Regions from separate parts of the Peribacillus sp. RS7 genome, predicted to be linked through region 2. Evidence: riboswitches for the same ligand, from Rfam matches in the RefSeq annotation. Region 2 holds a riboswitch; each other region holds the start of a gene.
What was found. Region 2 has a riboswitch for cyclic di-GMP ahead of ACDZ29_RS23555 (hypothetical protein). Riboswitches for the same ligand answer to the same signal wherever they lie in the genome.
Positions count from the first base shown of each region.

Region 1: it holds a riboswitch for cyclic di-GMP, as region 2 does, so the genes downstream of both, sinI (DNA-binding anti-repressor SinI) here and ACDZ29_RS23555 (hypothetical protein) in region 2, are expected to answer to the same signal.
Region 3: it holds a riboswitch for cyclic di-GMP, as region 2 does, so the genes downstream of both, ACDZ29_RS01640 (anti-repressor SinI family protein) here and ACDZ29_RS23555 (hypothetical protein) in region 2, are expected to answer to the same signal.

Region 1 is NZ_CP168135.1:1,743,140-1,753,545, forward strand. Features, by position in the region: gene secA (preprotein translocase subunit SecA) at 1-1,158, opposite strand, end outside; gene ACDZ29_RS09015 (helix-turn-helix domain-containing protein) at 1,581-1,904, shown strand; gene sinI (DNA-binding anti-repressor SinI) at 2,042-2,182, opposite strand; cyclic di-GMP riboswitch class I at 2,214-2,298, opposite strand; gene hpf (ribosome hibernation-promoting factor, HPF/YfiA family) at 2,986-3,543, opposite strand; gene ACDZ29_RS09030 (flagellar protein FliT) at 3,796-4,140, opposite strand; gene fliS (flagellar export chaperone FliS) at 4,140-4,541, opposite strand; gene ACDZ29_RS09040 (flagellar hook-associated protein 2) at 4,565-6,076, opposite strand; gene flaG (flagellar protein FlaG) at 6,090-6,449, opposite strand; gene hag (flagellin Hag) at 6,669-7,505, opposite strand; gene csrA (carbon storage regulator CsrA) at 7,642-7,875, opposite strand; gene fliW (flagellar assembly protein FliW) at 7,875-8,318, opposite strand; gene ACDZ29_RS09065 (DUF6470 family protein) at 8,327-8,905, opposite strand; gene flgL (flagellar hook-associated protein FlgL) at 8,950-9,828, opposite strand; gene flgK (flagellar hook-associated protein FlgK) at 9,841-10,406, opposite strand, start outside.
Region 2 is NZ_CP168135.1:4,719,242-4,729,647, reverse strand. Features, by position in the region: gene ACDZ29_RS23570 (hypothetical protein) at 1-10, opposite strand, end outside; gene ACDZ29_RS23565 (Ig-like domain-containing protein) at 270-464, opposite strand; gene ACDZ29_RS23560 (hypothetical protein) at 454-1,593, opposite strand; gene ACDZ29_RS23555 (hypothetical protein) at 2,482-3,285, opposite strand; cyclic di-GMP riboswitch class I at 3,492-3,575, opposite strand; gene ACDZ29_RS23550 (hypothetical protein) at 3,802-3,990, opposite strand; gene ACDZ29_RS23545 (hypothetical protein) at 4,385-5,260, opposite strand; gene ACDZ29_RS23540 (zinc-ribbon domain-containing protein) at 5,700-6,686, shown strand; gene ACDZ29_RS23535 (zinc-ribbon domain-containing protein) at 6,762-7,388, shown strand; gene ACDZ29_RS23530 (zinc-ribbon domain-containing protein) at 7,443-7,664, shown strand; gene ACDZ29_RS23525 (type I restriction endonuclease) at 7,978-9,135, opposite strand; gene ACDZ29_RS23520 (endonuclease NucS domain-containing protein) at 9,874-10,406, shown strand, end outside.
Region 3 is NZ_CP168135.1:289,001-299,406, reverse strand. Features, by position in the region: partial or broken gene ACDZ29_RS01645 (ATP-binding cassette domain-containing protein) at 520-855, shown strand; cyclic di-GMP riboswitch class I at 1,288-1,371, shown strand; gene ACDZ29_RS01640 (anti-repressor SinI family protein) at 1,390-1,494, shown strand; gene ACDZ29_RS01635 (hypothetical protein) at 2,031-2,168, shown strand; gene ACDZ29_RS01630 (hypothetical protein) at 2,437-2,568, shown strand; gene ACDZ29_RS01625 (VanZ family protein) at 2,565-3,047, shown strand; gene ACDZ29_RS01620 (hypothetical protein) at 3,238-3,501, shown strand; gene ACDZ29_RS01615 (LytR family transcriptional regulator) at 3,969-4,898, opposite strand; gene ACDZ29_RS01610 (hypothetical protein) at 5,053-5,841, shown strand; gene ACDZ29_RS01605 (GntR family transcriptional regulator) at 5,845-6,222, shown strand; gene ACDZ29_RS01600 (ABC transporter ATP-binding protein) at 6,219-6,911, shown strand; gene ACDZ29_RS01595 (hypothetical protein) at 7,150-7,755, shown strand; gene ACDZ29_RS01590 (replication-associated recombination protein A) at 8,249-9,520, opposite strand; gene ACDZ29_RS01585 (nuclease-related domain-containing protein) at 9,759-10,406, opposite strand, start outside.

The DNA.
Region 1 (10,406 bases), 2.6 Mb from region 2:
ATTATAGATATTGCGGAATTCCTCTTCTTCCGTTTTGGCTGTACCAGTCATACCGGAAAGCTTTTCGTACATCCTGAAATAGTTCTGGAATGTAATCGTCGCAAGAGTCATGCTTTCATTTTGAATCTCAAGGCCTTCTTTCGCTTCGATCGCCTGGTGGAGACCTTCACTATAACGGCGGCCCTTCATCAAACGGCCAGTGAATTGGTCAACGATGACAATCTCGCCATCCTGGACTACATAATCCACATCCAAATGCATGGAAACATGCGCCTTCAACGCCTGATTGATATGATGATTCAATGTAACGTGACTAATATCGAACAAATTATCGATATTAAACGCTTTTTCAGCTCGGTTCATCCCATCTTCGGTCAGCTGAACGCCTTTTGTCTTTTCATCATACGTGTAGTCCGTATCTTTTTGTAACGTTCTCACAAACGCATTGGCTTGGATATAAAGCTGGGCCGATTTTTGTGCGGAACCGGAAATGATCAAAGGCGTTCTCGCTTCATCGATCAAAATCGAATCGACTTCATCAATGACAGCAAAGTGCAGTGGACGCTGTACCATTTGCTCTTTATATAACACCATATTGTCACGCAGGTAATCAAAACCTAACTCATTATTCGTGCTATACGTAATGTCGGCATTGTACGCCTCTTGTTTTTCTTCTTTAGAATGACTGTTCAAATTCAATCCGACGGTCAAACCAAGGAAATCATACAATATCCCCATTTCGGTGGCATCACGGTGTGCCAAGTATTCATTGACAGTAACGACATGTACACCTTTACCAGTAAGTGCGTTTAAATAAACCGGCATGGTGGATGTTAATGTTTTACCTTCCCCTGTTTTCATCTCGGAGATATTTCCGTCATGAAGGGATGCCCCGCCCATGATTTGAACACGGTAAGGATATAACCCTAAAGCACGTTTTGCCCCTTCACGCGCAACCGCAAAAGCCTCAACGAGCAAATCATCCACGGTTTCCCCATTTTGATAACGCTCTTTAAACTCACCAGTTTTGGCACGCAACTGTTCATCCGATAACGCAGCCGTCTCATCGGCCAGCGCTTCGACCTGATCAGCGATTTTTTCCAAACGTTTGATTTCTCGCTTATTCGGATCAAAAACTTTATTTAATATATTAAGCATTCAATAACGCTCCTCTATTATGGTTATGATCGTTCAATGACAAAATTCATATAAATTAAGAAGAAACACACCTTCTATTATGACTAATCCACGCTTAATTTTACCACTTCTATCCTAGAGGTACAACTTCATGTCACTACCGTTCCTATCGACCCGAATTCAATTCTTGTGAAAAACAATGGATAAATGAGGAGTAAAACTGTTAAAATAAAAGGAAGTATATAAAATATATAGCAGACTCCCCTCTATTTCCAAATGCAAAAGAGAATTTCCCATAACCTTCCATCACTAGATGCTGTGTCATCCCTAGCGATAGCATGTCAAGGTAATCCAACCTTACAGGCTTCATGTTTTGAATGATAAGGTGGGCTACTGAAACTTATTAGCAGAAGATAAATAGAACATGTTTCGAGGTGGTATTGATGATTGGTGAACGTGTAAAAAAACTGCGAGAAGAAAAGAAAATGTCGATGACCGAACTCGCCGATAAAGCAGGCGTGGCAAAGTCTTACTTAAGTTCCCTCGAGCGGAACTTACAAACGAATCCTTCCATTCAATTTCTTGAAAAAATCTCCACCGTACTCAACATTCCTGTCGATGCCCTACTTTACGATGCACCGAATAAGGAAATCTTGGACACTGATTGGATGAAAATTGTTGAAGAGGCTATGAATTCCGGTGTTTCAAAACAACAATTCAGGGAATTCATCGAGTTTAATAAATGGAGAAAAGATAAAGAAGAATAGAAGTGCACTAGTCTACCTACATAATCCTGAAGAATACAGCTTGAATAAGCAAGACTCGCTAGAATGGAAGAATAAACCCTATAAACAGCTAATGGGTTGAATCACTGTTTATAGGGATGTTCTCATCTTTTCGGTACTTATCTTCCATCGTTTTCCTCTGATGTAACCTCAAGGCTTTTCCGTTCAAAAAAAGCTATAATTTCCTCTTTTTTGAAACCCAAGCTCCTTGCTTCTGAAATCAACTTCACCCATTCTGGATCCATTTCCACATTAGCCACCTCTTCTACCTCCTAAAATACTCTTTGTATTTCAGGCAGACCAGCCATCATAGTCTTAAGGACCTTAGACCTGTGCCTTTGCGCCCTCATCTTTCAATAGGTTGCCTTTGCCGTGGTACTTATTACCAAATACATTACTTATAATCATATTATAACGGATACCCACTCCATATATTGCTATTTTATGTCGGTAATCTACCAAAATGCAAAAACTTTCATCCGACAAAATATTACAATATTATGAAAATTAAAAACCTAATTCATTTTTTATCATATGCAATAGTCAATTTCGCTTTTTTATATAATAGTAAATATTTCTCTTCTTAATCAATCGATGGGGCGTATCAATTCTCTCTATTGTAAGTGCGTCCGTGCTTTTTGCACAGTTAAGTCCTTGCCGCAGGTCGGACAAAGCCACTTTCCATATTCCGCACTGCTAAAAGAAGCCCTATGGCATGTATGGCAATTCTTCCGATACAAAAAACCCCTCTGCACCTTTAGCCAATTGTTTTTCATAATAAACTAACCGTTCTTTTTAAAGAACTAACAAATTTAGTATAGCCCAAAAGATAGTGGTGATTTTATAGGTACAAATAATTACTTTATCTCATTAAAGAACGAATTTCGTTCTTTAAAATGAAACTCAAATTACTTTCTATTTTTTAAAGAACAAAACTTTTATACTTTCCAATTCATATAAATATAAAAAATGTTATCAACTGCCAACGAATATGTTGGTAATCTACCAAAATGCATTAAAAAAGCACAACCCAGAGGCTGTGCTTTTGATCTTAGATTCATAATTAACTAGGTTCAATTAATCCGTAGCGTCCATCTTTACGACGGTACACCACGTTCGTTGTGTTGGTATCCGCATTCGTATAAACGAAGAAACTGTGACCAAGCATATTCATTTGTAAAATCGCTTCTTCACTGTCCATCGGCTTTAAATCAAAGCGCTTATTGCGGACCACTTCAATATCGTTATCGTCTTCGAATTCATCCACCACTTCGTCAACTTCCGTATTGAAGGCGAATGCCTCGGGCGTCGTTGATATGTTGTTCCGGTATTTACGATTGACCTTCGTTTTATGTTTACGAATTTGGCGTTCAAGCTTATCATTGATCAAGTCAATGGCAGCATACATATCCGCATTTTCCTCTTCAGCGCGAAGAACCAAATTCTGCATAGGAATCGTCACTTCGACCTTTGATGTATTATTGTTCACTTTCAAATTCACTAACACATTTGCATCTGGTGTATTGTTAAAATATCGTTCTAACTTGCCAATTTTCTTTTCGACGTATTCTCGAATTGCTGGAGTTACCTCAATGTTTTCACCGCGTACGTTGTAATTCATAAAGTGAGTCCTCCTTAAATTAAGACTATACAGTTAGATTCTACAATACCCCTCCGGTTCCTTTTGGAAACACATCATGAAATATGTCGAAATTATGAAACAATTGTCGGAAGGTTTGGAAAGGGTTGATGTCTGCCCTAACTCCATTATAACAAATGTAATGCCATAAAGAAAAAATTAAGACCATATTATTTACAGAAAATTTAAAAATATTTAACATAAAAACCGTTTGGGATCCAAACGGTTGGGTAATCAATTTCTTTTATCGTAGAACATGCCATCTACTGATAGACTCTCATACGGGTTCGTGTATTTATTAGAAGATTTTTTCTTCTTATTTATTTCCTGGATATCCCGCTGTATTTCCTGCTTTTGGAGCTTCAGCAAGTGATCGACCTTTTGGTTAAGCAATATGGTTGCACGGCCTAGCTGTTGCTCTTCACCAGTAAAAGGCGGTTTGACTTCTGAAAGAAGTTCATCTCGCTGATCAATCAGCTGTGTGGCCCTTTCTATTTTATCATCACGTTCTGCAATCGTCCGGTCTTCCAGAACACCAAGTAATTCAGCAGTCAAATCATGAAAGGTTTGAATCAGCATTACACTTGACCGCTTTGCGTAAATTGTTTTTTCCGGTTCATCTGAATAACTTCCTTCCAAGTATTCCGGAATTCAGTAACAAGTCCCTCCACCTCTTCCAAGGCAGCAACATCATTTTTCAAATTCGCATCTATCAGACGGCGATTCATGAAATCATACAGACTCATCATTTCTTTGGATACTTCCACATCCATATTCAACGTCACCATCAATTCGTGGATAATGTTTTGCGCCTTGATGATGTTCGTATTCCTCGCTTCAATATTACCAGCTTCAATGGCTTTTTTCCCAAGCACGATGAACTTCAAACAGCCATTATACAGCATTAATGTAAGCTCGCCAGGAGATGCTGTATTGACTGAATTTTGTTGGTACGATTGATATGGATTATTTATCGCCATATTTAACTTCCTTTCCACTTACCTTAACTAAAATAAGAAGCTAACGATGCACTTTGGCTGTTTGCCTTTTGAATCGCTTTTTCCATAGCCGTGAACTGGCTGTAGTAACGTGATTCCAATTTCGTTAACTTTGCTTCAAATGTTGAAATTCGGGTATCCAATCCGTTAACCAATTTCCCAATGGTAAACGAGTTATTAACATAGCCAGCCTTCCCTGCTTTTTCAGTTATCACCTTCATGGATGATTGTATATCATCCCTTAATCGGCGGGCGAGGCCTTTGTCGATCTTTTCCGATCCATTGGCCATGAACATATCATAAATCGCATTGGGATCCTCACTAATGGCTGCCCGGAGCTTGTCCTCATCAATCGTTAATTTACCGCCCTCGAGGTAATTCTTTGTTGTGGTAATTCCCAAACTGCTAAGACTGTTTTTTCCTGTGATCCCATCGACCGAGGTGTACAGAGATGATCTCATCGTAGTTAAAAGACTTTTTAATGTCGAATCGCTTTTTAACGTTCCGCTCTTCGCTTTTTCCTCCCACAGCTTCACTTCATCTTCCGTCATTGCCTTCTTTTGCTCGGTTGTTAATGGGGTAAAGGAGCGATATTTCGCTTCACCCGTTTTATCCTGAACCTTTTTAATGATTTCATTATATTTATTCACAAACTGAGTGATCGTGTCCAAGATGGCATCAACATCAGCTGTTGATGAGAATGTAACGGTATCCGTCGTTTTCTGCTTTACCGTTATTTCCGCTCCATTAACCTGAAACGTATTCGAAGGTCGGGAAATTTCCAGGCCATTATAAACAATGGATGCATTTTCCCCTATTGAGCCGCCAGCCCCCTCATTGTTACTGCTCATTTTTAACATATTGAAAAAATCTCCGGTGCCCCCCAATTCAATTTCAGGGCGGTCTTTAACATCGCCGGTATTTTTAGCAGTGATGGAAAACTGCTGGGAATTTTCATCAAAAAATAAAGTCACTCCCGAGTTAGCATTGATTTTATTGATGACACTCTCTAACGTGTCGTCCGCATTAAGGGTAAGCGTATACGGTTTTTCCACTGTTACTCCATCTTTTACTTCCGTATCAAAACCGCCATCTTTATTGATGGCCAGTATCGTAATTTCTTGAGGTGTCTTGAAGCCCAATTCCGATAGTTTCTTTTTGGAGTCAGTAACAGCTGATTTCTCCGTACTTGTCATGCTTGCTGCTTTAGCAAGTCCATTCACTTGTATATTCCCGGAAAAATCACTGGTCGAATTCACATTTTTCACTGATATTGCATCTGGATTCGATACCGACACCTTCTTTTTAATGAAGGAAGACTGCTTCCCGATTCCATCACGAATGAGCGTATCCAATTCTGATAAAGATGTATTCAACGAGCGGTAATCATCCCGCTGCCACTCGGAATACTGCTTTTTCTGTGCTAATTTATCCAATGGCACCCGTTCTGCCTGCATCATACTCTTAACTAGCTCATCAATGTCCATTCCACTTGCTAAACCACTGATTCGTACCAAAATTGATCACCGCCTATATTTTTTCATCCACCATGATCCCAACAAACTCCGTCATTGCCGCGTAGAAATCCAACAACTTCTTAGGAGGGATTTCCCGAATCGTCTCATCCGTTACGTCATCCACAACCTTGACATAATACTCATTCAGCTTCAAATGATACTCAAAACGAACGGCCGTATGTGTTGGATCCAGGAAAGTGTTCAAACTATCCACCACTTCTTGCACCTTTTCTTTTGAAGGCTGATTGGATTCTACACTTTGTTCAGAATAGGCAACTGTATTGATTTCTCTTTGATAGTAGGAACTGATTCCCTCTGAGATGGCTATTCTAAGTTGTGAGGAAAGAATATTCGTGGACAAACTCTCCAGCATCTAAATAGCCTCCAATATGATCTCTTTACTTTTTATATCGGTAATTACAGTCTTATATTTAGTCACTCTAGGATTTGTTTGCGACTAAAGATGTTCATGAACATCTTTACATTCCCTATGAAAAGGGATTCTACCATATTCATATCTGTTTCTATTACTCTTATAATACAAAAAAGACCCCAGAAACAATCTGGAGTCTTATTGAATAACGAATAAAAATTAACGCAGTAATTGAAGAACACCCTGCGGTTGCTGATTTGCTTGAGCTAACATTGCTTGAGAAGCTTGAGACAAAATAGAATTCTTAGTTTGAGTCATCATTTCTTTTGCCATATCCACATCACGAATACGAGATTCAGAAGCAGTTAAATTTTCTGACGAAGTGCTTAAGTTATTAATAGTATGTTCTAAACGATTTTGAGTAGCCCCTAATTTAGAACGTTGTGTTGAAACTGTTTCGATTGCTGTATTAATTAATGCAATCGCATCATTAGCGCCAGTTTGAGTTTTAATATCAAGTCCAACAGTACTAGCTTCATCTGTCCCAGTAGCAACTCCAAGTTTAGTTGCGTCCATTGCATCGATAGTTACTGTTAAGCTTTGATCTTTGTTAGCACCGATTTGGAAAGTGAAATCGCCACTTCCATCAAGTAGTTTTTGAGTATTGAATTCTGTAGTCGAAGAAATTCGAGTGATTTCTTTTGCTAATTGATCAAATTCATCTTGTACTGATTGACGATCAGCTTCAACGTTTGTATCATTGCCAGATTGAACAGCTAATTCACGCATGCGTTGAAGAATATCATGAGTTTCGTTTAAAGCGCCTTCTGCAGTTTGGATAAGTGAAATACCATCTTGAGAGTTACGAGTAGCTTGATCCAAACCGCGAATCTGCCCACGCATTTTTTCCGAAATTGCAAGACCTGCTGCGTCATCTGCTGCTGAGTTAATACGAAGACCAGAAGATAATTTTTCCATAGATTTAGATTGTGCATTGGTTGCACTTGATAATTGACGGTGCGTGTTTAGAGCTGAGATATTGTGATTGATGATCATTTATGTTTCCTCCTTGAGTTTTAAGTTCCCACATCCATGTGGTTGTTTACGATGGGAAGTGAATAAGTCGGCCGCCTATTTCACTTCCCTTCGTTGTATTTTATATCGACCTGCTTGGAAACATATTTAGCGGATATTAATACTTTTTGTTGAAAAATTCATTTATATTTTTCAGTAGATTGGTTTCAGTTTTGGAGGCTTCGCTATTTTCCTGCTGGATCGATAGGTAGATTTCTTTCCTATGGATATCGACGTTTTTAGGGGCATTGATACCCAGTTTGATCTGTTCTCCCTCAACGGACAGAATCGTAATTTCGATATCATCGCCAATCATGATCGATTCATTTAGTTTTCTGGTCAATACGAGCATCATTCTCCCCCCTGTTCTTCTAGAGGTCCAATCAGTCTGTGCTTTGTACGGTACTCACTGCCGCTCATGATAAATTGCTTTCCCATTTTTTTAGAGCTATTTATGATGATGGGTGCCTGGAGATTCGCCGTCGTATCATTGAAAGGGTCCTGGATCGTTAATATAACGAAAGTCAGGACTTCCAGTTCCGTTTCTATTTGTAAAGAAGATAATACCTCATCCGTAAGCTTCACTTCGTAATCGCGGTACACTTCAAAAGGATTCGTCACAATGAAGGCAACCTCTTTTGTTTCTAAGGATTGCAGGACGAAAAAGGGCGTGTCATCCAAAGTTAGCAAGCAAAACTGCTTTTCTTCTAAAAACCCTGGTATCCCGCTTTCAAATCTATAAATCTTTTCTTCTGCAATTTCCATTTCGCCATGAAATTTTGTCTGTATGATCATCTATGTTTTCACTTCCCTATCTCATCCGGAAATAAATTAATGAAATCTATATCCAGCGCATTTTTTTGTAGAATTTCCACATTCACACTGCCTGGTGTGTACGCATGGTTCACCTTATGGATTTGAGCATCAATGATCGGTTTTTGAGCGGTTGCTTCAAGCTTCACTTGGGCCGGCTGGTAGTCAAGCTTCACGCTGAAATGAGAGGGAATCCATCCGAGATTGAATTGCTTCTCGGGCCCTTTGCTGTTTTGCCTGGCCTGATCAGCGAGTGCATTACCGCCTTTTTCAATATGCCTCAGCTCCGTCCCCTGCTGGGCACGTCTTGCCATACCCGCCATCCAATCTTGATATCCCTGCTGCGCAAATTCTTCCACTCGCTTGGAGAGGCTTTTCAAATCCATATCTTCCCTGGCTTGTGACTGATCGATCGTCAGCTTGCCTGGGGTCGTTTGAATTTCCAGGATTGCTTGCGGTTGTTCGATTGATTGGACCGCTGCCTTCTGTTCGATTTTCTGTACAGGCTGCTCTATATTCAATCCAATCTTCATTGAGGTGGATTGCAATCTAATTTGTGGAATCTGCATCATCAACACTCCTTATAGAAAAAAGCTATCCATTTAAGAATAGCTTAGCGAAGAAAATCCAATAAACTCGGTTGCATGATTTTTGCTCCGATACTTAATGCAGCACTATGGACACTTTCCTGGGTCGTCAAATCCATGATCGCTTTTTCGATATCGACATCCTCATTTTTCGAAAGGATTTCAGTGGCAAAAACCTCCTGCTGTTTGAGACGGTCCGTCATCAGCTCAATCCGATTCTGCCTTGCGCCAACCTGTGCCTGCATGCCTAAGAACGTATTTATCGTTGCATCAAGCCCTTCGAGCGCGCCACTCACGTCGCCGCCGTTTTCCAGTGCATCGATTGTCTGGTCGATGCTTCCGCCAGTGGCAAGTGCATCACCAAATATCTTGGAACCGTCCGTATTGATTTTAAGGGAAATACCGGAAAACACTTCAAGGTTTATGCCCCCTGCGCCATATACCGTATTCCCATCCGCGTCTTTAACGGATGACGGTCTCACATTCGTATCCTGGCCGTTGAAAATATACTTCCCGGCTATCTGTGTGTCGCCAAGAGTTATGAGATGTTCTTTTAATTGCTTAATTTCCTCTGAAACATTTTTCAGCTGTTCCCCTTCATACGTACCATTGCTGCCTTGAACCGTTAACTCACGAATTCGCTGCATGGCGGAAACCGCTTCAGTAATGGCATCATCCGTGCTGTCGATCCAATTGGCCGCCTCGGCAATGTTACTTTGATATTGCCCAATTTGATTGAGATTTGTCCGGTACCCCATTCCCATCATGGCCGCAACAGGGTTATCCGATGGTTTGGAGAATTTCTTTTGAGAGGAAACCTGCTCTTGCAGCTTGGCCATCTTTTCATAACTGCTGCTTAAATTGCTTAACATATTATTGGTTAGCATCGATTGCGTTACCCGCATGTCCGTTCACTCCTATCGGCCTACTGTACCCATTCCGTTTATGATTTTATCGAGCATTTCATCCATCATCGTCATCATTCGTGCAGAAGCGTTGTATGCCTGCTGGAATTTGATCATGTCCGTCATTTCTTCATCAAGGGATACGGAACTGACGGACTCCCTATTTTGATTAACGGATTCAGCAAGCACGACAGAGTTGGAAAGGTTCTTTTGGGCGCTTTGGGAATCCACGCCAAGCTTCCCGATGATACCGGAATAATAGGTGTCGAAGCTTCCTGTCAATTCCTTTGAATTTTGGTCTTTAGTCGAGTACTCACTAAACGCCTTCTTCTTGAGGTCAGCCAGGAGTTTTGCATTTTCATTATCCCCGGATGCCCCTCCACTTTTACCGCCTGCGGCAATTTTTGTCGGGTCCTTTACGATCTCACGATTCACCTTGATGCTTTGGGCGGCACTCTTACCTGGTTCGAGTTCAAAGAAGTTCAATGTCGAAGTGCTGCCATCACCTAACGCATATCCTTGTTTATGGATGGCATTAAACTCATTCACAAAAGCTGTTGTCATATTATCGAGCTTTT
Region 2 (10,406 bases):
CATCGTACACAAATATCAGCCTTTCATTACTTATTAGAGAAGTAACAGATATTAAAAAGGAATATTCACCACTAATGATTATTCCCCTTATTATCCATATATCCAATCTGACCTTTCTGTCGTCTACCTAAGTGAACTTATAATTTCAATCTTTTCCCCTTATATAGATTTAATCTTTATTATAAAATAAACGGTAATACTTGGTTCAATATTACCGCTGGATTAAAAACGTCATATTACTCATTCATTTTCAACTTTATCATATAAACCTAACTCACTTTTACCATTTCACTCTTACTCTTGTTGCCTGATTTATCTTGAGCGTATAACTTTAATGTTGAACCCTTCTTTTGTGCCTTGATTTTCACTTTATAGTTTCCTTGACTATCCGCTATTCCTTGCCCTATCTTCTTACTTCCCTTGTAAACACGAACGGAGGTATACCCTTCTCTATCAATCTCCAAGTCTCATTTCATTTTCAGTTTTTATCTTCGAACCAGTTTTTGCATTTCCACTAGTGTCTATACTAAAAAAGCGAATTATCTTTTGATAATTCTCACTAACCTTTTTAGCTTCTTCATGGAATTTCTTTGAGTCATTATAAGATGATTCAGAATAACAAATGAGAACAAAAATACCATACTCAATTTCTTGACTGATAAGGTAAATTGGCAATTGATAATTAATACCTTCGACTATATTTCTGTTACTATCTAGCTTAAACTCAAGTAAGGCTTGATACTCTCTCCCTTGAGATAGATGAAAATCAACTATACCTCTTCCAGTATCTAACTCACGTTGTATAACTATATTGTAAGGTTTTAGAAATTCATTGGCATACATATGAAAAATCACTTGTACACCTTTTTCGTCCATCTCTCCAAGTTTATTATTTAATGCAGTGTTTACCTTATTATGTACAACATAATGATTAAACCTTTTAATAAGTTTATCAACTATTTCATAGAAGGTTTCTTTATCATTTATGCTTCCTTTAACTTTCCTAATTTCTGTTTCTACTTCTTGCAAATCCTTCTTAATGTTCTCATACTCCAGTAAAATGTCTTCTGGCATTAAATCTGTAAAATACTCTAAGTCAATATGCAAAAAGTCATTCACAAATTCTTGATTAGTTTTATAAAGTTCAAAAATTTTACCTATATCAAGAAAATCAATGTCTTCAAAACATATTCCTTTTAAGTCCTCAGGCGTTTTAATTATCAATAATACTTTTAACTCGTCAAAATCCAATTGTCCGTCACCAATTTTTGAATAAAATGTTTTAACTGAATCCTTTAAACAAAATCCATCTTCTGAGCTGTCATAAACAAAATGCAATATATGATATAGAACGTATTCCTCAAAAGGAGTAAGTTCATGAACAAAATCATCATTAATATCTCTATAAATTTTATTTAATACTTTCATTCCAAACTCTTCATTTTCTTGTCTATGAGGAGGAAAAACAGAACCCAAAATTTCTTCGTATTCAAGGTTACTACCTACCTCAAGAAAATGCTGGACAATTATGTCCAAAAGATTATGTATTATTTTAGTAAAACCTTTTGAGCTTCCGTTACAAATATTAAGCATACAAACCTCCTCCCTACATTCCTTGTTTTACTTTTCGAATTTAAAATTTTTCTTCTTTTCTCTTTTGAATTTCATAATTATTATGGTTTATGTTATTCATATCCTTTGCATAAGATTTCCGAACCGTAATTTCTTTCTAATCTAAAATCCATTTTACAACTATTTTACCATTATGGATATAAGTACCTAAAAATTATTAATCGACCTTTGGTATTTCATCTATCACTATCAAAATTTCATTCAGAGCATTGAAGCGGTGGAATTTAGACATTCCGCTCTACTCTAAAATATTAAATTAGTGATAAGTACCCGATAGATATTCCTTTTTATTTCACACGTAAAAATCATGTTAATAGAGAGGAAAATCTAACTAATCACACGACGCATATTCTTAACATGATTGCGTGGTTATATCACTCTAAATAAATGTTTAAAACCAATCTTTTATCCATATTTCCCCTTAATAAAAATTTCCCCATTATTCATTATGTCTAATCCTTTTCATTATAAATTCAACATAATTTGAAGCTGTTTAACACTACAACTGCGAAAACAACTAATTCCTTATTATTAAATAAGCCTATGTTTAAAATTTTTAACGTTAATGTTAGTTGAACAAGAAACCTTGAGTAATTCATTTTACAATTGAAGGATGCTCTAACAAAATAACTATGAAGGAAAACCCTTCATAGTTATTTTCCTCTATATTTATTCTTTTAATATAATTGTTTTATATTTTCCAACTATCAACAATCTATATGTATCGTTCCAGGGAGGTCTTTATCAAAGCATTGATATAGATTTAACTTTCAACATGTTATCATCAATTAATCTTCTTGAACTCGCGTTCGAAAAAAAACAGATTCATATCATTTGAATTTTTCAGTTCTAAGGTAGTGTTATTGTGCTTTTCACCCAACTTTTAATCATTTCAATATTTGTTGGTTTTTTTTGTATATAATCATTCCAGCCAAAAATTTTAATTGGCTTTTTAAGTATCTCACCTAAGAGCTTATTAACCTTTATGTAATATCCTTCAACTTTAGTAATTGTTTTCTCACCTTTACTCCTGGTTGTTTTTTGAAGAGTAACAGTCTCATAATTATCTATATTAAAGCATTGATTTAAAAACACTTCAGAGGTTGTAGCACCATTTAATAAGATAATTTCATAATTATTATTTAACACTTGTTGTCTTAATAATTCTAAATCCCTTTTTCCCACGATTGCTTTTCTCTGGGTTTCTGTTAATTTACCCCATGTATTATTAGTAGCCCATTGGCTTATATCCAGGTGACAGGCACTTCCATCGAGATAACTAACTCCATAAATATCATTCATCATTTTCTCCATAGGATTAAACCATGACTTATAGTATAGTGGATTTTTTTTAATCTTTCTTATGCCTGTAGTATAATATCTTTCAAAATATCTCTCACAATAATCCACTATTTGGTTTACATGCTTGTCTGTAATATTAGAGTAACTATCTACACCTAAAGTTTTCAAAGTATGAAAACGGTAGTTATCCTTTACTGGTTCGAACTCTGCCCAACTCTGATTTAAACTAACAGAAGCTACTTTGGCACTTCTAAATCTTCCAAATGCAATAATCGGAATACTTCCCTTTACAACTGTACAATTTTCTGGTGGCTCTTCACGTAATCGTTCCGCTAATATTTGTTCTAACATAATATCACCTCATGGTTCCATCTATATATTTTTATGAAATACTCTTAAATACTATTTACCCACTTAATGTTATTTAATTCCACTAATTTGAATAAAATCTGGAATCTCCCGAATAGAAAATCCTATATCTTTAGCTTCTAAATTTAATCTAGTCCATTCTTCATCCAAAACATTCAGCTCATTCATCTAGTTTAATTCATCTTTCTTGCGAAAACTCAGCATCATAGCAAAATACTTTTTGACCTGTAGATTTGCGTCCTTATTTTTGAATAAGTTTGCCTTTTGCAAGTTAATTACTTAATTTTACCATTTATATTATGAATGTACATGACTAAATCCTCATACTTTTCTAAAAATTTCGACTATAATAAAGAGGATTTGTGTATCCAAATGGAAAAGACACTCATATTGAGATGAGTGCCTACATTGTTTTCTTGTATTCTTATCTAATAACTTCTCTATCCAATAACCCATAGATCGTTCCTGTACCTACTTTAAAAGTAATACGAATATCTCTTATAGACTTACCTTTTTATAGGCTTCTATTATCATTCGCTGTTCTTCTTTACCTCCTTCAATTAACTTCGTCTTGCGTCCTTTGAATTTCCCTTTACTTTTAGATATACCTTTCTTTTGACTTTGCTTTATCATTTTACGTTCAAACTGTGCTAAGCCTGAAAAAATAGCAAAAAGTATCTCACTCACAAGATTGTCGTCAGAGAGGGTCTAACCACTTATCATTTATAGATTTCAATCCTGCTCCTTTTACTCTGTAAGATTTCAATAATGGTTAAAAGCTAATAAATTTAAGCTTTGAAATCATTGACTATGTTTCGTTTAGCACCTGTCAATTACCGTTAAAGTGTAGTCTATCGGGAATATGGAAATACACTCATTTCTATATAAAATTAAAAACGCTTCCTTAGTTATGTATTTAACTTATACTAATGTGTATAGAAAGATAAAATAAGTATATTTTCTTAAGTTTTACACAGTAACTTTTTATAATCGAATCGCACGAGCCTAACTATGAAAAGGGAAAAATTTAACAAATAAAAAAGGCCACTTTTCTAATAAAGTGGTCATTTAAACAAATAATCTAAAATAAATCAGGATTTGTAATATTAAAAGTAAATCTTTCAATAGTCATTTTATTAATTCGAATATGACTTTGTTTATTAATGACTAAACATATATTACCATTTCTTCTTTCCACATTACCTACACAATATAATTCTACTGTATTTCCATCATCAAAATATTTTTTTACTATTGCAAACATTGAATCTATATTTCTAGCTGAGTTGTTAAAGAAGTTTTCTTCAAAATAGATGTTTGCTTCCTTATTATTTCTTTTCAATTTAAATATTACTCGATTCTCTTCAATACTGATAGTATCAACTTCTTCATACAAAGCCGTTGCCGTATTAATATCATCTTCACTTAACAAAGCTAAATTATAACGTCTTTTTACACTTGGTGCTCTTAAACCTTCTACTGTTGTGTCTGCATTATTGTCAGTAGTAGGTCTGATATTTTCAGTAAGTTCTGAGTTCTGAGATTCATCAGTAACTTTATTTATTTTTTTATTTTTATTTCTGGTTCTTTGTTGTTCAAGTCTTAATTGTTTTTCTTCCTCTGTTTCATCAATAGAATTAATTAAATTTCTTAAAACGTTATTAATGTGCTTATCGGTTAAACCAACAGAACTACTAGCTAAACTCTTTTTTCCAGCCTTTTGCTTTTCTCTTTCAAAAAAATCTTTACAATCAGTTGAATGGTCGCTCATCGGCCATGTCTTAAAGTGTGCAATCCTCTTACCCCTTGGCACATACTCGATTTTTGCAGGGCAACCTTCAAAGGCACAATACAAATTCTTCTTAACTGTGTCAAAGTCGCTTCTATTTATAATATCATCTACAATTATTTCCTCATATTCATTTCCATTCTTATACAAAACTAATTCTATTGCCATTCATATCCTCCGCTCTTTCAATCTATATTTATATATATATAATATTACAAATTTTTACTATTTTCAACAAATTTGTATATTTATATATTTTTCTATATTTTTTTTGGTATCTACTTTATCTATAAACTGAATAGCTTCTTTTAATTCATTTCTTTTAGTATTTAGTAGTATTTGTTCCTGTTATCTTTTCAAAAAAAATACGTCAACAGTTGAAACCCTTGCGTAGACAATTAATGCCACTATAATCGCCCACTTGTCCAAAATATTGACTCAAATCCAACCTTTTTAAACTAGTTTTACCGTGTATGATTTAAATAGTGCAAGGTTGTTCGTTTTATACTGAAAAAAATTATAATAAAGGAATAGTTTATATTAGACACAGGACTAATATGTACTGTCCTTTGTTAATTATCTCTTTTTGAAAAAATAGGTGTGATTTATGGGGAAAAGTTTTTATGATTGGTGTATTGAGAATAACAAGCAAGATTTGTTAGGTGAATGGGATTATGAAAAGAATATACTTACAACACCAAAGGATATAGGGTACGGCAGTCAAAAAAAGGTATGGTGGATATGTGAGAAGGGTCATAGTTATGATACTACGACTAACATTCGCAGAAATGGAAGTGGATGCCCTTATTGTAAACACCAAAAGTTCAAAAAAGGGTACAATGATTTATTAACTAAGTATCCAGAGGTAGCAAAATTTTGGAACTACCAAAAAAATACTTTAACACCTGATAAGGTTTTAGCAGGTGGACGTAAAAAAGTTTGGTGGAAGTGTGAAAAAGGGCATGAATGGGAATCAACGATAAATAGTAAAATTGCGGACCACCATTGCCCCTACTTTAGCGGTAGATTGGCAATAAAAGGTCAAACAGATTTAGAGGCATTATTTCCTGAGATAGCAAAGGAATGGCACTTTGAGAAAAATATAGGGAAAAACCCTTCTCAAATTTCAGCAAAATCAAGTAATAAAGTATGGTGGAAGTGTAAAAAGTGTGGTGATGAATGGACGACATTAGTATCCAATAGAACAAGAGACGATGGAAATACTGGTAGTGGTTGTCCTCAATGCAGTAATGAGTTACGAATTTCTTTTCCTGAAAAAGCCATATACTTTTACTTGAAACAAAACTTTGAAAATGTTTTGGAAAATATAGATAAGAACTATTTTAGTTGGTTGGGTAAGATGTCCATAGATGTTTACATACCAGAGTTAAAATTGGGAGTAGAATATGATGGAGCTTGGCACAAGATGGAAAAAGATTTTAAAAAGAATATACTTTGTAAAGATAACAATGTAACACTAATTAGAATTAGAGACAGTAGACTTCCTGAATTAAATGATATATCTATAGATTATGTGGTTGCCAACCGAAATGAAGCAGATTTGGAGTCAGCTATCAAGTTTATCTTTGACTAGATACATAAAACCTATAATTTTAGTTTTGAAATTAATGTAGACATCAATAGAGATAGAATTTTAATTTATAAAGTAATGGACTTGCAGACAAAAGAAAATTCATTAGTACAAGCAAATTCACAATTGGCATTAGAGTGGAATCATGAAAAAAATGGTGGATTACAGCCGTCTGTAGTAACGGCTAATAGCCATAAAGAGGTATGGTGGGTATGCAAGAAGGGGCATGAATGGATTGCGACAGTAGCAAGTAGAAATCGTGGAGGAAATGGATGCCCAAAATGTGCTAATAAAACGTCTCAAGTAAATCACGATAGTTTGGAAATTGAGCATCCACAACTTTTAGAGTATTGGCATCCTACTAATAACTTACCATTACTACCAAAGGATATAACCGTTGGTAGCGAAAAAAAAGTGTGTTGGCAGTGTCCTACCTGCAAATATGAATGGCAAAAGACTATTTATTATCAACTTAAAACCGATGGTTGCCCTTTGTGTAATAAGGATAAAAAATTAAGAAAAAAAGTATCAAATATCCTTCTTACTGAAGGAAGGATAGATGAAAAATATGCTTTGTTAGTAAAGGAATTTCATTCTACAAAGAATGAAGATATTACACTGGACGAACCTACTCTAAATATTTATGAAAAAAAGTTATGGTGGCAATGTAGTAAATGTCATTTTGAATGGCAAACTACTGTATAAAAAAGGGTAAAACGTGGTCAAGGATGCCCTGCCTGTAGAGGTAAAAACGCCGTAATTGTTGGGTATAATGATTTATTAACTGCTAATCCACAACTTGCAAATGAGTGGCACCCAGAAAAAAACGGTGACTTAAAACCAACTGATGTTACAAAAGGTTCAAATAAAAGAGTCTGGTGGCTCTGTTCAGTTTGTGGTCACGAATGGAATATCCCCGTAAAAAACAGAAATAAAGGTAGTGGTTGTCCTAAATGTGCAAGAAAAAGAAGTAAGTGTTGAATTATCAAGTTCATTCAGAATCACAAATACGACTATAAGACACTCTTTATAGAGTGTTTTTTATATGGGTGTATATTAGCCATGCAAAATTAGGTCACCTTCATAATTTCTAATCCGTCTCTTGCAGTAAGTCCTACCTATAAAACACAGTACTAAAAACAAGCGGTAGAGTTATTATATTTCCCTAATATAAATCACCATTATTTGTAAATTTCTACCTCGTTAATAACACAAAAAGACACCCTTAAAGAGTGCCTATACAATGTTTGTTAATTACTTTTATTAAAGGAGTTGTTGTTTTCTTGTCAGGAGTTTATTCTTTAACTTCATCGTAACAAGCTATTATTAAACTTTTTAATTCTAATAAATCTTCTACCGAATTAATATAAATCCTACTTACACCATTACTTTTTGGGGCGTCCTCAACTCTAAAACTAGGACAAAGTTTCTTTACAGTTTCTAATTCTAAACGAATTATTAAACTTCTATTATCTCTATCAGAATAAAAACGAATAAACCATTTAGTAATTACACGATTTATGATACCAAAATAACTAGAGTTATCTTTATATTTTAAGTTATCAACATTTCTTTCACTTGCTTGTAAAATTTCTTTCACTATTGAAAAAGCACGAAGTTCTTCTTCTGTTGTATTAGCTTTGGGTTTGTTTTCTTCCTCAATTTCATCTTTAAAGCGGTCTTCATCGGTCACTAAGGTTTTATTAGAAACAAGTAAGTCCTCTTGTGGTTGAACTATATCTACTTCGTTAGTAAATGATAATCCCTCTCCAATAATCTCTAATAAAGTATGATTAATCGCCTTTTTAATAATTGGTCTGAATTTTTCTAATACTACCGCAGTTACTCTCTGATTATTTAGATCTTTTATAAGAAATCGCACAAAATCATCAGTAGGATTTTTAAACAAGTCTTTTAGTGTAGAGTGGATATTATGGGTATAAACTAATTCTTGTGAAAACTTTAAATTTTCTTCTAAACTAAAGTTTTCTTTGGTGAAATTGCTAATTACTTCTACATCTAAATTAGTAAGAGATTCAATATTAAATTGATAAAAGGGTTCATTATCCATAATATTATCTTCATTTAAATCAGTAAAAAGTTTGTAATCAGTTCCATTCGTTAAGATTGAAAATCTAACTTGAGGTGATGCATTAAAATAGCGAAATATTTGTGCACTATGTTTATGTAACTTTTCATTTACTGACTTTGCTTCAATAAATATAATAGGCTTTCTATCCTTTTTAATTGCATAATCAACCTTTTCACCCTTTTTACTTCCAAAGTCGGAAACATATTCAGGCTCTACTTCAAGAGGGTTAAAAACATCGTATCCTAATTTTTGAATAAATGGAATTATAAGAGATTGCTTGGTGGATTCCTCATTAATAATATGGGACTTTCTTTCTATAAGTTGTAGTGATAATTTTTCAAGTTCCTGTTTAAAATCCATGACGTCCTCCTAATTAATAAGTAATAATTTTAATTTTACAATTATTACGAAAAAATAGAAAGGATTACTATATACCCATTATTTGTTTTTGGAGCTAAGAATGTCACTTAGAATTGAGAAAAGGGGCTAGGAGTAAGTATGTGCTAACGATTAATAATCAGAATTGATTTTTTTTCATGTGTTCCTCCTAAGGTAAATCGGCTGATTAGTAGCATGATAATTTTATCGTATATTCAAATTATCGGAGTAGGTAGATAATATTATAGCTAACCTATCCTTTAAGTTATGTACATTTGCTTGATGAAAATCGTTTTTTATTAACTTTACCTTTTAGTTACATCAAGGAAAGTCAAAAGCAGAATAAAAAGTGAGCGGTTATACTTAATAGTTACTCTAAATCTAAGGCATCGTGTGGGAGCGTAGAGCTTAGACCTTCCTCCCTAATTGAAGTATTGAAAATGGTAATAAGTATCCGATAGTTACACCTTACTTTTTCACACGTGAAAATCATGTTATTAGAGGATATAATCTAACTATTCACACGGAGCGAAATATTAACATGATTGGGGGTTTGTGACATTTCTAGGCCACACTCTGACTAGACTCATATTCAATGAGGAGTCTGCATTCATTTCAGGAAAGGTCTTTTAAAAGATGCTTTGGAGTTAATGAAGCCTTATTTTATTCTCAGTGTCCTGATGTTAAAAAAATTATCCTTAATAATCCAGGAGTGATGACATGAAACGAAATGAAGAAATTGTTTTACAAAATAAATTGTTAATAAGACATGATTTAATTGAAGATGGACTAACCTTAATTGAAAGAGAATCGGTCATCCAACGGAAGAGATGCGATATTTTATTAAAAGATAGAAATGGAAGAAATCTCTATATTGAAGTAAAAGAGGTAGTAGATAATAAGGCTATTGAACAAATTTTAGAATATAGAACATTGGTTGGAGATGAAGATGCAAGATTTATGCTAATCTCAAACTACCCAACAAATGAGATTTTCCGCTCGAAATTAAAAGAACTACAAATAGAGTATATGAGTAAAAATAAAAAGGACATCAAAATACATTTAGAAAATGTAGTCGAAATACTTAAAGGAAATTCTGCTTACCTTAATAAAGCCAATATTTTCAATAGATTAAATAAACAAGGTACCATCGCAAATGAAATATACGATTATATAGGGAACTATCTACATACAATAGATACACCGATTATCTGTAATATCTCAGATGGAATTATGTTTCAATTAGTGCAAAG
Region 3 (10,406 bases), 1.2 Mb from region 2:
TTATAAAATCTTGCTCAGTATAAAATAGTGAATAATACAGTTAATATTTTTGCCGTTTGGTCGATACTTTAATATGAAGATCAAGCAAAGGGACTTCGCTGAAAGCGTTGTCAGATAGCTGCCATCAAAATATAAGGAGAATATTTGATGACAAAAAACAAATTTATTACGTTCGAGGAAGCTTATGAAAAGAAAGAAAGAAGTAAGAAAATTTTTATTGGGTCTTATATTACTATTATTTTAATTTTGATTTCTTTATTGACTTTTTTTCTTGGTAAATCATAACGGATGTAAGGGCTGAGAAATCAGTCCTTTTTTTGTGTTAAGAAGGTGAATGAGGAAGTATGCAGGAAGCTCTCCTTTTGTCTAAATGGGTAGTCAAAGGAGCTAAGAGTCCTAAGACTACAAAGAAGATCTTTATTTTCAGAAGTTCTTGTTGTGGGAATACTGTGGGGAACGCTTTTAAGCTTTCCGTTGTGGTTGTTATTTCTCGGTTAGATCAATTTTATAAGATAAGAAATTATCGGAGATCGAGGTGTCCGACTATCGGGAGGAGAAAGGCAGCGTCTGGTACTAGACAGAGCGATTTTACGCAAACCGGCCATCCTGGTTTTGGATGAAGCAACAAGTGCTTTGGATACGGAGAACGAAGCGAAGATTCAAACCGCTATTGAAAGATTAAAAGGAAAAATGATCGTCATAGCTCATCGATTATCGACGATTCGCAATGCCGATCAAGTGTTGGTCATGGATCAGGGAGAAATCATTCAGGTCGGTGAATATAACCAGTTGGCGAATGAAAAAAAAGGGATGTTTAGCAATTTATTAGGTATCCAAAGGGAATCAAGTGTGTAAATATTTACTAGAGTTCACGAACAGTCAGGTTACAGGCATATTATGGTTTGTAATGCTGGCTTTTTTTCTTAAGGAAAATAAATTAAAACTGAATCACTTAGCCCACTTATTTCGAAATATTATTTTTGTGGAATAGTAAATTCGAGCTTATTATAGTTATTATAAATCTATTTTTAATAAAGAATTGTAAAGAAAGCGCATTATACCAGCGTTTTTACATTGAAATGTCACTTTTTGATGAAAGATGTTGAAAAATGACAGAAAAAAACGAATAGTATTATGAGCTATTATTACTTATTTAAGTATAATTAACATTAATATAGTTTTAATTAAGGGGAAATTTTTTTAGGACATGATGGTTTATATAGCACCATCGAAACAGGGAATTCAAGAGATTTATTAATCTTTGAGAATAATTAATGTGAAATATTTTTTTGAGAAAGGCAAACCTATTGAAAAGTAGGGACGCAAAATTACAGGTCTAAGGCTAAATGCTAAGACGGCTGTGTTACCACAAGTTGGGTGGGATTTATCATGGAAGCTAACAATGAACGGGAAGAATGGGTTTATCTAATTTTAGAGGCTAAAAATCTAGGATTATCTATTGAAGATGTGCGAGAGTTCATCAAGGGAAAATGAACTGGAAAAAGTAGATATTACGGGATTATAAACTAACGTTAGGGAAGGCTGTTATACAGTCTTCTTTTTTTATTTTCATTTTCGGAAATTACCTTAAAAGGTATCCAGAATAAAGAACATGGGGACAATAATAAAAAGGCAACCTAATTGAGAGGGATTTTTATTATGGATGGACTTAATGCTTTTATGAAGGGATTAATATGGGGAACTTTATTCAGTGTACCGTTATGGTTGTCATTTTTCGGTTGGATAAAATTAATAATGAATTTTATAAAGTAAGCGCTTAATAAATTCAGATTATTTAAATGGCTAGGCAGGATTTACCATAATGGTCATTGAATTTACTAAATGTACATAATGTGTTTTCAAGTTGACTTAACCTTATACAGATTTAAGAAATATAGCCTATAAAAAAATAGTTAATATTACCTAAATATCATTGGTTATGTGCCGATACTACACTATAAAGATCAAGCTAAGGGACTTCGCGGTAGGCGATGTCAGATAGCTGCTATCAAAGTAAAAGGAGATATTTGATGACAAAAAACAAATTCATTACGTTCGAGGAAGTTTATGAAAAGAAACAGAGAAGCAAGAAAATTTTTATTGGGACTTATATTACCATTACGTTAGTTTTAATTTCATTAATGACTTATTTTATGGGACGATCATAATTCGGGGTATCGAAGGGGCTGAGGAATCGGTCCTTTTTTTGTTTTCTTTTATCCACACATATTGACTAATAGTATTCCTTCCTACTTTGAATATTAAGGGAATGTTAATTTTTAGTTATTTTTCTGATATTTTATTAGATTCCGCTTGCCAATCCCTACTATATATGTGATTATCAAATAAATGAGCTATATTCCTTATTTTTGAAAAAAGGATTAGGACAACAGTATGAAATGGTGGCTCAATTATATATTGGAGTGGAAATTTCTAATGGATTTTTTTGATATTTTAAAAGACACTTTTGCCAAGGGTGAGTCTGGACAAGATGTTTCTGTAAATGAACTTGTGGAAGAGATTAAGGAGAAATTAAGCGGGATCATTGAACAACCTGATAGTATATGATCCGTAGATACATATTCCCCATTTTGCTCATTTCATGGGCAATGGTCATCTTCTTTTTTTCCTCGCAGACGTATGAGGAGCAAAGCATTACCCCTTTTTTAGCGCAGTTCAATACGCCATATTGGTATGATAAGCTAAGTGGCATTTCATTCATTTATGGTGGGGTTGAGGTGAGTGCCCAAACAGCTGGGGTAAATGGCTTTCTGGAGTTTTTCCTTCGGAAGGGTGCCCATCTTTTTATCTTTTTTGTGTTTGGATTATTGACGTATCGTGTTTGGCGCCGTTTTGTAAAGAATCCTGTTCTTTCGTTTTCAGGCGCTCTTTTATGTGTCCTTTTTTATGCGAGTGCAGACGAACTGCATCAAAAACTAACCGGTGGCCGAACTCCCTTGTGGCAGGATGTCATGCTGGACACGTTTGGCGGTTTGCTGGGAATCTTCTGTTTTCTTTTCTTTTATCGATGGAGAAGGCGTCAATGAATCTAAGAAATCATTTCAGATACATATACTTAAGGAGCATGTCTAACAACATGCTTCTTTTTTATGGTTTTCCCCTATATATATATATAAATGAATGATAACCTGTGAGGGTGATGAGGGTGAGGAGACAAAGTAAGATTCCAATAGGAGTATCGGCGAGCTTGTATCATTTTTTTTGAAGTCCGGGGATTTGTTAAGTTTTGAAGTGAAGTTTCGGTTTTCCGAACCTGCAGATGCAAAATCGGTCCAGCGCCAGCATATGGAAGTGGAGACCTTTCAGTATGATGTAGGCCAATTTAAGAAAGTGAAGAACTGGAGGCTGGATAAGGATGGGAGGCAGCATAAAACGGCCTATGAAATTCCAGTTACACAGGTCTTCAATTCTCGCTTTGGGATGTTTACATGCCGTGAAAGAATAAGGCGAATGGCGTTTATTATGGGATCATCAGTTTGAATAGATTCCTCTCCTTTTTCAGGCTCAAGTTCGTTTTATTGAAAAGGGAGAGGCGATGCTCTCGTGTAGCGATGATAAGATCTACTTCTCATGAAACATATTTCATTCTTGAACGATCACTGATGGCTTTAAGAATAAACATTTTGTCCTGTGTGCTTAGCATAGCCCAGCTGCCTGCTTTGATTTTCATGTAAATCCGCTCCTTTTGTTTAGGATTATTTATTATAGTTGATGAATGGTGGTTGATGGAATTCCGGGTCCATAGAATAATAGGTCAAGTGATTTAAAGGGGCAAGGGGAAGATGGAATTTTCAGCTCATATTAGATTATACCGTCTTTTCATGCCTAATAAACAACAAAAATTCCAACAAATCTCTACAATTGGTGTTCGTTTTTTGTCAGAATATTGGACGGGGAAAATGAAAAAGCTGTCAGGATGCGGGTCCGGACAGCTCTTTCATTTTTTCTTATTTGATGGATAATTGTTCTTTTAATTCGGATTGAACCTTTTCTTTTTGTTCATCCGACACAATATTATAGTAGACTCCGTCGATTTTCGTTCCATTTCCTGGAATGGTTGCTTGGGTTATGCTTTTGCTTGCGTCCCTGTAGTTCTTTTGGATGTCCATCATGTCATCAAACGTCAAATTCGTCTGGATATTTTTACTTAATGCAGCGAATACATCATCGTATTTCGTCAATGATGAAAGGCTAGCGCCTTCCTTGATGACAGCCTCGATGATGGAACGTTGTCTGGATTGACGGCCATAATCACCATTCGGATCTTCATATCTCATTCGCGAATATTTAAGTGCATCTTCCCCATTTAGATTAATGCTTCCCTTTGCAAAATGGACGCCTTCATAGGTGAAGTCCAAATCGTTTTGGACAGTTACGCCGCCGACTGCGTCTACGATATCCTTAAATCCTTCCATATTGATCTTCATATAATAGTCGATCGGGATATCCAGGAAATTCTCAACGGTATCCATGGACATTTTCGCGCCGCCGAAAGCAAATGCATGGTTAATTTTATCCTGTGTCCCATGACCGACAATCTCTGTCCGTGTATCACGCGGAATGCTTAGCATTTTTACCGATTTCTTTTGTGGATTGACTGTCAAGACGATCATAGTATCTGAACGGCCTTTGTCGCCATCACGTTCATCGACACCGAGCATGAGCATCGAGAATGGCTCCTGATCTGATAGTGCAAGGTCTTTCGTTCGTTTATCCGTGGTACGGTCTATTGGTGTATGCATCGTGTCAACGGTTTTTGTCAGTGAATTCCATACGGAGTAGGCAAAGGCTCCGCCTGCTAATATAAAAAGTAGGACAATTATACCAACTACCTTCAGCCATGTCCGTTTCTTTTTCTTCTTTTTTTCATGTCTCATATTTTACTTCCTTCCTCAATTTGTAACCACTTCATCCATTATATTTAATTTCAATATAAAATAATAGTATATTTTACTATTTTATAATACCTTTGACATATTTTGGTGTAACTGTGTACTATGTAACTAGAACAATTCTGAAGGGGTTGGGAAGTTGATTTCATTTAAAGGTTTAGTGCAAAAGGAGTGGTTGATCGGGAAAGCCACGCTTCTGTGGTTGTTGGTTGCGCAAGTTGGCTTTGTGTTCATTTCTTTTTTAGCATCCAAGTTTTTGGAAGTTGCAGGTCTTTTTTATATGTGTACATGGGTGATCTTGTTCTTACAGCCATTTATTATGTTCTCTTTGATTTTTGGATGTTTGAATTACGAGGGGAAGACGCAATTGTGGATTCACAATCCCCAGTCTGCAGCGATTTTGCTTGGAAGTAAATTAGTGTCAAGTGTGCTGTTTCAAGTGGTTTCCATTTTATTTGCCAGCTGTTTAGTTTTTGTGGCTTTTAAGGTTCCGACTAGTTATTTTCAGCAAGACTTTCAGGTGGGGAATATTACGGAATTAGGTAGCCTGTTACAGTTAGGAGGGGCTATGACGGCGGTTAGTATTGTCATAGCTGTGCTTATGATGTTTTTATGGGTAGTGTATCATGCACTCGCAAGGATTCAACTTATTAAAAATATTCGTTGGCTGTTAGTGTCTCTTCTGTTTATAGGAATGGTTTTGTTGAAAAATTGGGTTGGTCATACAATGGTATATCGGAACCTGGATGATATATGGGCTGTACCGGCTTTTAGCGGTTCGTCGTTTAGCTTGTCTCAAGCCAAGTTGGAGTTTTATATAGAAGGCGGGGGAAATATTTCACTTTTGACAAGCGGGTTGGATGTTATTGGATTAGTGATATTGTTCCTTGCTTCATGTTGGCTGCTTGACCGAAAGATTGAGGTGTAAAGGATGTCAGAGGATTTTCATGCATCAAAGCCGATTTATTTACAGGTTTCGGATCGAATTTGTTATTCAATTGTACGGGGTGAAATAAAGAGTGGGGATAAATTGCCATCGGTCCGCGAAATGGCTGTCGAAATGGGTGTCAATCCGAATACGATACAGCGTACTTATAGCGAGATTGAGAGGGATGGAATTGTGGAGACGAGAAGGGGGCAAGGTACATTCGTTAAAAATGATCCGGCGCTGATTGCTTCACTGCGTACCCGGATTCAAACGGAAGTTATTGAGACATTCGTTGAGAACATGAAAGAAATTGGCTTGTCGAGAGAAGAAATGCTGACAGCGGTACAGCAATTTCTGAAGAAGCAGGGGGATGCGGAATGACAGTTGAGCTGCATGATGTAACGAAAATGTATGGAAGCATTGCTGCCCTTGATGGTGTATCACTCACATTTGAAGTGGGGAAGATTTATGGGGTGTTGGGAGCCAATGGTAGCGGTAAGTCAACATTGCTCAAACTGATTGCGGGTCTCGCGAAACCGGATCATGGTGAGGTGACGGTCGCTGGGATGCCGGTAAGCAGGAGGACAGCTTCTGTTGTTTCTTATCTGACAGAGCTTGATTTTTTCTATCCCAATTTTACGGCAGGTCAGTATATTGAATTTCATGCATCGCAATTTGCTGATTTTAATCGGGATAAGGCAATTGAAATGCTGGCATTCATGAAATTGGATGACCGGAAGAAGGTCCGTACGATGTCGAAAGGTAATCGGGGAAGGTTTAAATTAGTGCTAGCCCTTTCTCGTGAGGCACCGGTCGTATTATTGGATGAACCATTCTCAGGGTTGGACGTTATGGTCAGGGAGTCGATTGTACGGTGCTTGCTGTCTTCTATCGATTTTGAAAGGCAAATGGTAATTATGGCGACTCATGAAATTGAGGAAATCGAGAACATCCTTGATGAAGTCATTCTGATTAAGGATGGCGAGATCATTTCCAAGGAAAATGTCGAGGAGCTTCGCGAAAGTAGTGGGAAATCGGTGGTCGGTTGGCTAAAGGGACATCATAGCTAGTATGAAGGGAAAAATGTAAAGTAGCTTCGATTCCGAGGCTATTTTTTTGTTTGCAAGGAGAAAAAACTTTGAATCTAATTAAATTGACCAGGTAAAATTGAATCGCCAAATATTTATAAGAGAATGTAGTTTTACCTTAAAATGGGTGATAAGCAAAGTCCCTATTAGAAAGAAGGCGCATATATATGCAGTACGGATATCCCTAAAGATTAAATAAATATTGGAGGTTAAAAAATAAATGGAATATTCAACTGAAAGTTCATCGTATGAAAGTAATTCAACGGAAAGCTCATCGTACGAGAGTGATTCAACGGAAAGCTCATCGTACGAGAGTGATTCAACGGAAAGCTCATCATACGAGAGTGATTCAACAGAGAGCTCATCGTACGAGAGTGATTCAACGGAAAGCTCATCGTATGAGAGTGATTCAATTGAGATCTCTACAGAGGAAAATAGTACAACGGAAAGCCCGTCGTACGAAAGTAGTTCAACGGAAAGTTCATCAGATGAAAGTAGTTCAACAGAAAGCTCATCATCAGATGAAAGTAGTTCAACAGAAAGCTCATCATCAGATGAAAGTAGTTCAACAGAAAGCTCGTCATCAGATGAAAGTAGCTCAACGGAAATTTTAGCAGATGAAGGCAATTCGAATGAAATCCTTTCCGACGAAATCCTTTCCGACGAAATTGGTACAAATGAACTCACCGCAGAAGATAATGATTCTATAGAAAATTCAGCTGAGGGTGAAGAGAATGGCAGTCCCCGTCGTGTGAATATATTTAAGAAAATGTGGCTGGAAAATATGATTAAAGCATCGAAGGGTATCTATAAAGAAGAAGATTGACTACACAGGTACAGCAACCAAAAAGTTGTTGTGCCTTCTTATGAAAGTGGACATGCCGCTAGCAATCGTAATTGACATTACTGGATACGAGGAAACCTAATTTTTCTGCGGCTAAAAGTGCGCGGATTGCAGTCTGCAATAAGCTAAGATTAAATGCTGTAAAAGTTATCGGAATCAAATATTGAAATGTTGTTTTTTGCCCTTGATGCGGACTAATTTCCGGGGAAAATTGGCCAAGCAAGGCGATTCAAAGGGAATTTAGCCTAAGCGTTCCGGTTTCTAACTAAGAAGTCTAGCCGGAGCGTTTGGCTGACAGGTGTACATACAAACCAATAAACTGGTCGTGCTCAATTTAGTTATGCATCCGCAGAATATTGGAATGAGTAATACGGTTGATGAATGCTTATGGGGAGGCGGTCTTTGTCAATCTGAGGAATATTAAAAGTTTTCATAACCCACAATAAAAAAACTCCGGGTCTGAAGTGATCCGGAGTTATTTCTTTTTCTCGATATTTTCATAGACCGAGGCAAGGGCTTGTTCAAATTTTCCACTCTTTTTAGGTTTGTAATATTTTTTGCTGCGCAGTTTGTCCGGTAAGTATTGCTGCTTCACCCAGCCATTCTCGTAGTCATGCGGATAAAGGTAGCCGATACCGCGTCCGAGGTCAGTGGCGCCTTTGTAATGGGCATCCTTGAGATGATCTGGTACATCTCCACTATGGCCGCTGCGAATGTCGGACAGAGCTGCATCAATTGCGACAATGGCCGTATTTGATTTCGGTGATAGGCATAACTCGACCACTGAGTTGGCAAGTGGAATCCGGGCTTCAGGAAACCCAAGTCGTTCAGCGGCTTCGACGGCAGCGAGTGCCCTGGGACCAGCCTGGGGATTGGCAAGACCTATGTCTTCGTAGGCAATGACCACCATGCGGCGGGCAATGCTGACAAGATCACCGGCTTCGACCAATCGCCCCATATAATGAAGGGCTGCATTCACATCACTTCCGCGAATTGATTTTTGGAAAGCCGACAGAACATCATAATGGGCATCTCCGTCCTTGTCATGTGAGAAGCTTTTTTTCTGCATGCATTCCTCGGCAATTTGTAGATCTATATGAATCGTTCCGGACTCATCGGTTTCGGTGGAAATGACGGCGAGTTCAAGAGCGTTAAGGGCACTGCGGACATCTCCGTTGGAAGCAGTCGCGAAATGGGTAAGGGCATCAAGGCTGACATCGGTTTTATACGCACCAAGCCCCCGTTCTTCATCATGTAGTGCCCGTTCCAGAGCTTTGGTTATATCATTGGTTTCCAATGATTTGAGCTCGAAAATCTGGCACCGGCTTCTGATGGCCGGATTGATTGCATGATAGGGATTGCTGGTCGTTGCACCGATCAAGGTGATCATCCCGTTTTCAAGATAAGGCAATAGGAAATCCTGCTTCGCCTTATCGAGTCGATGAACCTCATCAAGCAGCAGAATCACTTTCCCGGACATCTTAGCCTCGGCTGCCACGATTTCCATATCCTTTTTATTATTGGTCACCGCGTTCAGCGTCCGGAAAGCAAACTTCGTGCTTCCGGCAATCGCACTTGCAATCGATGTCTTGCCAATTCCCGGCGGACCATACAAAATCATGGAAGAAAGCTGCTTGGCTTTCACCATCCTTGCGATAATTTTTCCTTCACCGACCAGATGCTCCTGCCCGATGATCTCATCAATCGACCGAGGCCGCATCCGGAAAGCAAGCGGTTTAATATTCATTGCGCACCTCTCCTTTTTATATAAGGTATCACAACTGATGGGGGAAATGCGCTGATTATGCTGTAAAAGAGGGCGAATTCCTAATATAGTAGTCCGTTTGGGGATTTAATTTGTGCTATAGTTCGATAAATCGACCTACGAGCACGCTAATTCGTCCTACCAAGGGATATATCGACCTACCGGGGGAATAATCCGACCTAAAAAGAATTAATGCGACCTACCAGCAGAATAATCCGGCCTATCCTTCTAAGAGAGAATCTAATAGATAAACTCTGCCTCTAGTATGGCCGGAATGATTCAGTTTCAGTGAAAGTAATAGTTTTTTTGCACTGGATGGGGATTGGAGTTGGACGAAGTTTCGAAATTCGCTGTTTGTAATGGTAGGTTTAACGAGGTATAGATAATCATAAAGTGCCGAAATGTGAGCATCAAGGGAAATATCCAAACAGGTACGGCAAATCCACTTTTTTGATTTCCGCTCCATGGTAAATGCAGAACACTTGTGGCAGAATAATCCGGTTTGGAGGGCGGTAATCGGAATTCTGTAATTCTCTAGCGGTTTAGGAATATAAGGGATGTGTCCATCGAGCAATAGATTCGATAACCGTTTCATTGCTCTAGTAGAAAGGACCGCTTCGCCATACTTGTAATTTAATTCTTCAATTTTAAGAAGAATACGATCCTTTCTTATTACTTTTCTATTAATATCCTTATTCACGGCCCGAATGATCGTTGAAGTATTGGCACTGACAACGAGGGTTTCAACTGGAAGGTTGTTTGTTCTTTTTGTTTTTAACCAGTCTAACAAGTGCTGGCGCTGCCGGCTCACTTGCAATATGGGATCATCAAAAGCTTCGGTATTTCCATCTTTATTAGTACGGATAAG